DNA from 3 places in the Fretibacterium sp. OH1220_COT-178 genome. Region 2 is predicted to be linked to each of the others. Evidence: riboswitches for the same ligand, from Rfam matches in the RefSeq annotation. Region 2 holds a riboswitch; each other region holds the start of a gene.
What was found. A riboswitch is a leader RNA that binds a small molecule or an ion and turns the genes downstream of it on or off. The one in region 2 is predicted to bind cobalamin.
Positions count from the first base shown of each region.

Region 1: it holds a riboswitch for cobalamin, as region 2 does, so the genes downstream of both, EII26_RS04720 (ABC transporter substrate-binding protein) here and EII26_RS06010 (acetate--CoA ligase family protein) in region 2, are expected to answer to the same signal.
Region 3: it holds a riboswitch for cobalamin, as region 2 does, so the genes downstream of both, EII26_RS04150 (DUF4198 domain-containing protein) here and EII26_RS06010 (acetate--CoA ligase family protein) in region 2, are expected to answer to the same signal.

Region 1 covers NZ_RQYL01000007.1:71,086-74,356, forward strand. Annotated here, with positions in the region: gene EII26_RS04715 (FecCD family ABC transporter permease) at 1-861, opposite strand, end outside; gene EII26_RS04720 (ABC transporter substrate-binding protein) at 845-1,882, opposite strand; cobalamin riboswitch at 2,056-2,234, opposite strand; gene EII26_RS04725 (ROK family protein) at 2,273-3,235, opposite strand.
Region 2 covers NZ_RQYL01000011.1:51,069-54,339, reverse strand. Annotated here, with positions in the region: gene EII26_RS06010 (acetate--CoA ligase family protein) at 1-1,937, opposite strand, end outside; cobalamin riboswitch at 2,102-2,268, opposite strand; gene adhE (bifunctional acetaldehyde-CoA/alcohol dehydrogenase) at 2,418-3,271, opposite strand, start outside.
Region 3 covers NZ_RQYL01000006.1:55,131-58,401, forward strand. Annotated here, with positions in the region: gene EII26_RS04145 (class I SAM-dependent methyltransferase) at 1-612, shown strand, start outside; cobalamin riboswitch at 792-955, shown strand; gene EII26_RS04150 (DUF4198 domain-containing protein) at 1,107-1,889, shown strand; gene EII26_RS04155 (hypothetical protein) at 1,912-2,397, shown strand; gene cbiM (cobalt transporter CbiM) at 2,402-3,010, shown strand; gene EII26_RS04165 (energy-coupling factor transporter transmembrane component T family protein) at 3,018-3,271, shown strand, end outside.

The DNA.
Region 1 (3,271 bases), on a different contig from region 2:
GACGAAGCCGATGACCCCCGTGAAGCTGATCACCGCGGCGGTCATCAGGACCGACGCGACCCCCACGAACATGCGAACCGCCTCGGGATCGATCCCCAGGCTCCGGACCAGCTCGTCGTCCCCCGAGGCGATCGCGTCGAGCTTCAGCGCCACGCGATGGACGGCGCAGCAGCAGACTGCGACGAACGGAAAGGCGGCCCCGACCTCGCCCCAGGTCGTCCCGTTGAACGTCCCGAACGTCCAGTGGACCACCGCCGCCAGGCGGTGCTCCTGGGCGAAGAACTCCACCGTGGACGTCAGCGCGCTGAAGAAGTAGTTGAGCGCGATCCCCGTCAGTACGATCGTCTCGGGCGCCATGCCCACCTTCTTCGAGATGCCGTAGACCAGGGCGACGCACAAAAGGGACGCGGCGAACGCGCACAGGACGATGCCGACCTTGCCGCCCACGAGGGTCCCCGAGCCGAAGACGATGCACATCGAGGCCCCGAACGCGGCCGCCGCCGATATACCGATGGTGAAGGGGCTCACGAGCGCGTTGCCCGTGACCGCCTGCATCCCCACGCCCGAGACCGCAAGGGCGGCGCCGGCGAGGACCGCCATGGCGATCCTCGGCAGGCGCATCAGGACGACGATCTTGTACGCCGCGGACTCCGCGCCGCCGGAGTCGAGACGCCCCCCGACCCAAGCGGAGAGCGCCCGCAGCACCTGGGCAAAGCTCGTGTCGGCAACGCCCAGGGTCGTGAAATAGAGCCCCATCATCAGCACGGCGCCTACGCCCGCCGCCAGCATCCCGGCCTTGCGGCGGCTGCGGCGCTCGTAGGCGGCCCGGATGTCCGGCGTCTCGCTAGTCCTCGAACCCATAAGCGGGATAGGCGTGCCCTTCGATGTAGTCCAGCTTCTGGTACTTCACGAGCCAGTCGCGGAACACCTGCTCGGGATGCAGGTCCGGCAGCAGGTCGGGATAGAGGAACTTCGCCACGTACATCGTCCCCACCAGCTTGGAGGCCCCGCCGTGGACGTAGTGCGACAGCAGCAGGATGCGGCCGTTCTTCACCGCGTCGATCTCGTCCCAGCCGGGCCGGCCCGTCAGCTCCTTCCTGATGGCCTCGTGCTCCTCCCGGGTGGGCGGGTAGTAGGACGAGTACACGTTCGGCGCGGAGACCTTGACGATGGCCTCGGGGTTCTTCGCGACCACCGCCTCGGGGTCCACCTCGACGTTCTTCGACGTCTTGAAGACGTTGTCCGCGCCGGAGAACTCGATCATATTGAAAAAGTAGTTGCCCGGGATCGTCGTGTTCCCGATCCTCCGATACTCGAAATAGAGCGTCTTCTTCTTCACGCCCTCGAGCCTCGTCCGGATGTAGTCGAGCTTGCTCGTGAAGTAGTCCGCGAGCTCCCGCGCCTCCGCGTCCCGTCCGAAGATGCGGCCAAGCAGCGCGCAGTTCCGGGCGAACTGGTCGGTGTAGTACGCGTCGACCACCAGGACCTTGATCCCGAAGTTCCCGAGCTGGCGCTCGGCCTCCTCGTAGGCGCCGTTGCCCGTCAGGATCAGCACCTCGGGCGCGAGCTCGACGATCTTCTCGTAGTTCAGCTCCCTCTGGCTCTTTCCGATCACCTGATTCTCCGAGAAGCGGTTCCTCCAGGACTCCTTGTCCTGATAGATGTTGTAGTCCACGCCGACCACGCGGTCGAGCGCGCCGATCGCGTTGATGATCTCCGTGTTGTACGCGTTGGCCACGACCGCCCGGGTCACGGGGTCCGGTATCTCCACCTCGCGCCCGATGCTGTCCTTCACCGTCTGGGTCGCCGCCTGGGCGACGCAGGTCCACACCAGGACCGCCAGCCAGGAGACGACCAGCCTCACTCCGATCTTTCCCTTCATGTTCCCTACCTCCATCATCGTCCGTTCTCGGGACGCCGGCTATTCCCGAACTCATCCGGATTCGTCGCCATCCCGGCATAAAAAAAACTTCCCATCCCTCGAGGATGAGAAGTCCATGAACAGTGTGCCGGCGCCCACCGGCGCACGGAACGCGGGAATCCCCCCACCCAAGGACCGCAAATCGTCGCCGAACGAGTATCCTGACTCCGCGGATCGTCCCTCCGGACGCCTTCTCGCTCCGGTGGGAGCAATGGCCCGTCCTTCGGTCCCCGCTTACAGTAGGGGTAAGCCTGCGTCGGATTTGCACCGACTTCCTGCGCTCGGCTCGCCTATTCGATTGTGCCCTGGATTGTATAGCAGGGCCATGGGCGTGTCAAATACCCGCCCGCCTCAGTCCCCCGCATTCTGCATCGCGGCCATGGCCGCTCCGATCAGGCCCGCCTTGTAGCCCAGAGTGCAGCTCACCAAACGGGTCGAACGCTCGCCGCAGCCACCGTAGACCTCGGCAAAGACCTTACGGCGCAGGGGCCCCAGCAGGCGTTCGCCCTGCTTGCCCACACCCCCGCCCAGGCTGACGACCTCGGGCTGGAGCCCGTTGACGATGTTCGCCACGCCGCAGGCCAGGCAATCCACGTACTCGTCCACCACGCGCGCGGCCGCCGCATCTCCCCGCTCCGCGGCGACGAAGGACGTATGGCCTCCGACCCGCCCCTCCTCCCCGGCCAGGGCGTTCATGAGGCTCTTCGGATGCGCGGCCATGGCCTCGCGCGTCAGGGCGATCAGCCCCGTCGCCGAGGCGTAGGCCTCGAGACAGCCGAGGCGCCCGCAGGTGCAGGGCCGGCCGCCCCGGACGATCACCATGTGCCCGAATTCGCTTGCGGCGGAGTTCCAGCCCGTCCAGATGCGTCCGTCGACGACGAACCCCGACCCCACGCCCGTGCCCAGGGTCAGAATCATGGCGCTCGACGCCCCCTTGGCGCTGCCCGCGCAGACCTCGCCCAAGGCCGCCGCGTTGGCGTCGTTCTCCACGCGGACGGGCAGGGAGAGCGCTTCGGAGAGCAGCTTTCCCAAAGGAAAGTTACGCCAGCCCAGATTGTTGTTGTAAGCCACCACTCCCGATTCGGGAACCACCGTGCCGGGACACCCGACCCCCGCCGCCCGGATCTCCGCGCGCGCAACGCCGGACGCGGCAACGGCCCGGCCGACAGCCTCCACGATGTCCCCGAAGACCACCTCCTGAGGCCGGTCGGCCCCCGTCGGCAGGTCCGCCTCCCCGACGATGGCCCCCGACCCATCGACCACACCCGCCTTGATGTTGGTCCCGCCAATGTCCACCCCAAGGTAAAAAGCCACGGCCGCACCCTCCCCTGCCCGCCGTCCTCACGACGG
Region 2 (3,271 bases):
GAGAGGAACGAGTAGCCCTTGATCTGGCGGATCATGTCGAGCGCCTCGTCCTCGTCGACGGCCCCGTGCCTCAGGGACACGTCGCCCAGCACCTCGACGTAGATTCCGCCGAGGCCCACCGCGATCATCGGCCCGAACACGGGATCCCGCTTCACGCCGACGATGCACTCGAACCCTCCCCGCACCATCTCGGAGACCAGAAAACCCTGGACTCCCCGGTCCCCGACATGCTCCGCCAAATGACTCCGCACGGTCTTGAGCGCGCTTCGGAGCTCCTCGAAGGACCGCACGTCCAGTGCCACGATCCCCGCCTCCGTCTTGTGCAGCACGGAGGCCGCCATCCCCTTGAGCGCCACGGGGAAACCCAGCTCCTCGGCCGCGTCGCACGCCTCCTCCAGGTTCAGGCAAAGGCGCTCGCGCGTCACGGGAATGCCGTACCGGGAGAGGAACACCTTGGCGTCGTACTCGGTCATGCTCTCCTCCCAGTCCGGAAGGATCGGCTCGCTCGCGTCGAAACGGGGCGCCAGAGGAGGCTCGAAGGTCCCCCACCGCTTGAGGGCCTTCATGGCGCGGGCGCACTGACGGAAGCTCTGAAAGATGGGGATCCCGGCCCCCTTCAGCCGTTCGATGAAGCGGCCTCCATGTTGATGGTCGATCATCCAGACGGCCGCCTGGGGCTTCGGGCTGCGGCCGTAGCTCTCGATCATGATGTCCGTCATGACGTCGCCCGCGCGCCCCACGATCATCGACAGGGACGTCACGACCGAGTCCAGCTCCGCGTCCTCCTGCACCGCGTCGAAGACGCTGCGGAAGTTCTCCGGCTGCTCGGAGATCTGGACCGTCATGTCCACGGGGTTGCGGGACGCCCCGAAGGGCGGAATGGCCGCCTCGATGCGCGTCCTCGTCAGAGGCGAGAACTCCGGGACGGAGAGCCCCACGTCGTTCAGGCAATCGGCCATGACGATGCCGGCCCCTCCGGAGGTGGTCAGGATCGCGGAGCTGCCGCCCTTCATGCGTTTCTCCGCCCCCAGCACCTGGCCGATGCCGATGATGTCGTCGATATCCTCCATCGGGATGACCCCGTACTGCGAGAACACCGCCGACCAGACCCGCTCGTCCCCCGTCAGTGCCGCCGTATGGCTCTTGGCCGCCTCCCGGGCCGAGGGCGACCGTCCAGCCTTCAGGACCGCAACGGCGATGCCGCGTTCGCGGGCCCTCCGCACCAGGCGCAGGAAGCCCGCCCCGTCCTCCAGCCCTTCCAGATAGAGCATCAGCAGGCGCACCTCGGGGTCCTCCAGCACGTAGTCCGCACACTCCACGGCATCGAGGTCCGACTGGTTGCCGGTGGTGACGACGTAGCGGAACCGCACGCCGTGCTCCATCCCCACGCCGAAGGACGAGAACCCGAACGCTCCGCTCTGGGACACGAGCGCAACGTGTCCCGTTACCGGGCGCGGCGCCTCGTAGAGGGCGCCCGAAAACGTGAGGGGAATCCCCTCCGCCAGGTTCACCAGTCCCTGGCAGTTCGGCCCCAGGACCCGGATGCCCCCCTCGCGTGCGATGGCGGACACCTCCTCCTGAAGCGCATTGTTGCCCGTCTCGGAAAAACCCGAGGAGTAGATCAGGACGAAGGGAACCTGCTTGTCGGCACAGGCCCGCATCACGCCGGGGATCAGGTTGGCCCTGACGCTGAGGATCGCGAGATCCAGGGGACCTTCGATCTCCGCGATGTCCCGGTGCACGGGCAGGCCTGCGACGGCGTCGGCCTTCGGGTTGACCGGGTGTATCGCTCCCCGGTAGCCGAAGGCCTGCAAATAGCGGAGCGTCCGTCCCGTCAGGCGTTCCGGGTCGGACGAGGCGCCGACGATGGCGACGCTTTGAGGGGCGAAGAGCTTTCTCAGAGGGTGGGACAGCAAGGCTGCATTCGACTCGGTCATGTTCGTGAATCCTCCCGTTCCATTCGACTGCGGTCCCGGAGAACCGCGAAGGGCCGCCCTCGCGAGAGGACGGCCCCGAATGACGGAGGACACGGCCTTCGGCCCCCGCACGACGGGTTGCCGAAAGACGCACTCCACATACCGGCCCGAATCCACGCGGGGGGCGTGTGCTCCTCCGGAAGGCCGGTCTCCTGGCTCGCTCCTTTTTCCGGCCCCCTTCCCGGGAGGACGACGCCCCCAGTGGGTGCGGCCGGTATTTCCGAGCTTACAGTGGCGGGTCCGCGCCGGTCTCTCACCGGACTTCCCGAACACCTTCCGAGGCTGTTTTGTCTACACGAAAACTATACGGCAAAAACCGGGAATGTCAAACGGGCGCGGCATCTCCACAGTCACGGGCCGACTCCCGGGGAAGAAGAAATGTCCCTCTCGCACAGGCCACAGCTCCCACTCCAAGCGCCCTTCAATCGTGCGCCTCAGGACTCAGGATCCATGGAAGGCCTTGAGATACAGCTCCTTGATCTCGCTCATCAAGGGATATCTCGGGTTCGCGGGGGTACATTGGTCGTTGAACGCGTTCTCCACCATATCGTCCAGCGTTCTCATAAAATCTGCCTCTGCGATACCGTATTCTTTGATGGTCCGCTTGATGCCTACCTTTTCCTTCAGGGCAGCGACACTCCCGACGAATTTCTCGAAGATCTCGTCCTCATTTCCGCCCGTGATGCCAACGAACCTGGCCACTTCACAATACCGGCTCTTGGCCTTGGGATAAGGATATTGGGGGAACGTGCCCATCTTTGCCGGTGCCTCGTTCGCGTTGTAGCGCATGACGTGTTCGATCAACAAGGCGTTGGCTATGCCGTGGGGCAGGTGATGGTAGGCGCCCAACTTGTGTGCCATGGAGTGGCAGACGCCCAGAAAAGCATTCGCAAAAGCCATGCCGGCAAGTGTCGAAGCGTTGCCCATTTTTTCCCTCGCAAAGGGGTCCTGGGCCCCCTTCTCGTACGCTCTGGGGAGATACTCGAAGATGAGCCGGGTCGCCGTCAGGGCCATGCCGTCGGTGAAGTCCGTGGCCATAATGGAGACGTAGGCCTCCAGGGCATGGGTCAGCGCGTCGATGCCGGAAGCGCTCGTCAACCCTTTGGGCTGATTCATCATGTTGTCGGCATCGATGATCGCCATGTTGGGCAACAGCTCGTAATCGGCGATGGGCCATTTCGTCCCCGTGTCCGCATCCGTGATGATCGCGAACGGCGTTACCTCGGACCCCGTCCCGGACGAGGTCGGTATGGCGACCATCATCGCCTTGAGCCCCATCTCGGGGAAGGTGTATA
Region 3 (3,271 bases), on a different contig from region 2:
TATCGGTTGCTGGCCGGACTCTTCGGGATCAAGGAGCGATTCTATCTCAAGGGGATCGGGGGCCTGAGGCTGGGGCCGGGGGAGCGTGCGCTCGATCTGGGGTGCGGCCCCGGGGGGCTGAGCTACGCGCTGGCGAAGGACGCGCCTGCCGATGCCTCGATCTTCGGCATCGACATCTCGGACGATCAGCTGGCGTGCGCGCGTTCCGGAGCCGGCGGCTTCGCCTGCCCGGTGGAGTTTTTGAAGGCGTCCATGGACGAGCTTCCCTTCCCCGACGGGCACTTCGACCTGGTGATGACCTCGATGGCGCTGCACGAGACGCCCCCTGCGGTACGGCGCGGTGCCTTGTCCGAGACGGCGCGGGTGCTGAGGCCGGGGGGAACTTTTTTGCTGGTGGACTGGAGCCGGCCGCGGTTCGGCCTCTGGGGAATCGTCTGGTACCCGCTTTGCCGCTGGGGCGAGCGGAACCGGGACAACTGGAACAACGTCTATCCCCGGCTCTGCCTCGAACGGGGGCTGACCCTGAGGGAGGACGCCTACCTCAATTCCATCGCGCGGCGGCAGGTCTTCGTCAAGGAATCCCAGGGGAGAATGCCCCGGAAGGATGGTTGAGCGGAATCACGGTATTCAAGGCCGATGGACCGGCGTGGCCTGGAGCCGTGCGGCGCCTGGGGGCAAAGTGCTCCGGCTGAATCCGTTTTTTGCGAAAAGTTTGGGAATCCAATCGGGGCTTCTCGGGAAAGTGTGCTATCATTGAGACAACGCGAAGGCACAAAATTCCTTCGAAACAATATGGCAAAAACCCGTTCGTTGGGGGAAGTCGGGTGTGAAGCCCGCGCGGTCCCGCCGCCGTGAAGGGGGACGGGTACGGCCGAGAAGGTCCGGGAAGCCGGATGCGACGCGGACGTACGAGGTCCTCTGAAGCCGGAATGCCTGACGTATGGGTGAGAGCATCCCAACCACGAGCGATGGAGACGGAGCTTCCGGCGGTTAACTTGCCCCTCGTCCCGTTTTTCGTGGCGAGGGGCTTTGCGTGTGGGGGCGTCCCCCCGAGGGGGACGCATGGCGTCCGATCTGGACGAGACGTTTGAGGAGGATGAGAATTGATGAAACGAGGACGTATTGTGCTGTTGGCGCTTCTGATTGTGGGCGTTTCGGCGGCGGCCTTCGCTCACGAGCTGGTGATGAAGCCGCAGAGGATGACGGCCGAGAAGGGCGAGACCCTGATGGTCGAGATCCATTCGGGGCATAAGTTCATCGTCCCCGAGGAGGTCGAGAGCGTCGAGCGCATCAAGGCGGGTCTCTTCAAGGACGGCAAGCTCCAGGAGGCCGAGCTGAAGCCCAACGAGAAGAACCTCTGCATCGACTTCGCGGTGCCCGTCGCGGACGAGGGGGCCATGGTGATCCTGGCCAACAAGGACGGCGGCGTCTGGTGCAACACGAACGAGGGTGGGAAGTCCGGGACCCGCAAGGACCTCGAGGCGAAGGGGCTCAAGGTCATGAAGGCCACCAAGAACGACAAGTACGTCAAGGCCATCGTCAACGCCTCGAAGGACGACAAGAACTTCGCCGTGGAGACGGGGCAGGCCCTCGAGCTCATCCCGATGACCAATCCCGCGGACGCCAAGGTCGGGGAGTACTTCGACGTGAAGATCCTGATCAACGGAAAACCGTACTCCGGCCCCGTGTTGGCTTCGTACGACGGTTTCGCCCCCGAGTACGAGGAGACCTACGCCTACGCCTCCCAGGCTCTTCAGGGGGTGGCTCACATCAAGATCACGGCCCCGGGCCTGTGGGGCGTGCGTGCCATGAAGACGGATCTGCCCGGCAAGGAGGGCGAGTACGATTCCGTCACGATCAAGTCTTTCCTGATTTTTGAAGTGAAGTAGGATGCGCAGGAATTTCGAAGGGATGCTGCTGCTCGGGCTGACGGTGATCGTCGGCCTGAGCCTTCTCGCGTCGAAAGGGGCCGAAGCGCACGGAGTGGGCTACAAGGAGTCCGAGCTGAGGCCGATCTCGCTGGAGTTCTTTTACTCGACGGGGGAGCTGATGAGCTACCTGGAGGCCAAGGTCTTTTCCCCGTCCGACGAGAAGGTCGCCTACCAGTCCGGGCGCACCGACGAGGATGGGCGCTTCGCGTTTACCCCCAACAAGCCCGGGGCGTGGCGGGTCGTCGTGACCGATGACGAGGGGCACAGGGCCGAGGCGCAGATCGACGTGACCGAGGAGCTCATGAAGGCCGGGGCTTCCGCCGCGGCTGGAGCGGGTTCGGCCGTCCGGGAGAAGAAGGCGGCCCCCGAGGGGCTGGACCTCTATCTCCGGGCAGGGCTGGGCGTCAGCCTGCTCTTCAACATCGCATCGCTCGTCCTCCTGGCGCGCCGCAGGAAGGCGGTCTGAGCCCATGCATATCAGCGAGGGCATCCTCTCGACTCAGGCGCTGGCCGCCGGCTGGGCGATTGCGGGGATCGGCACCGGGATCGGTCTGAAGAAGCTCGATTCCGATAAGATTGTGCGCGTGGCTTTTTTCTCGTCGGTATTCTTCCTGGCCTCTCTGATCAACGTTCGGATCGGTCCCAGCTCGACCCATCTCTCCCTCATCGCGCCAATGGGACTGATATTGGGATGGTCCGCCTTTCCCGCGGTGATGACCGCCCTTGTACTTCAGGCCTTTCTGTTCCACTTCGGAGGGATTCTGGTGCTGGGGGCGAATACGGTGGACATTGCCCTTCCTGCGCTCGCGGTCTACCTTCTCTTCGCCGTTCCGATCCGAAGGAGCAGCGCCAGGACCGCTTTTGTCCTCGCGTTCATAGCCGGTGCCCTGGCCGTCCTGCTCTGTGCCCTGGGAGTGGGGACCTTTCTTGGAATGACGAACGAGAACTTTATGGGTATCGCCAAGACGGTGTTCGTCGCCCATCTTCCCTTGGCCCTGATCGAGGGGGCCATCACGGCGTTCATGGTCGCCTACATGAAGCGCTCGGCCCCTGAGCTCCTGATGGGCGTGGAACGTTAGGCGGAGAATGAGGTTCGACGCAGACGGATTTAACGCCGAAGCGACGGCCACGCGGCTCGACGTGTTCGATCCGCGCGCCCGTGTCCTGTGCGCCTTGGCCCTGGCTGTCGTTCTGGCCTCGCTTCGGTCGTTTCCGCCCCTGTTGTGCGGGTCCCTCATCCCCTTGATCCTGCTGTTCCGGGACGAGGGAGGGATGCTGAGGAGCGTCTTGCCGCGCCTGAACGTCGTCGGTGTTTTCGTCGCGCTGCTCCTGATGCTCAC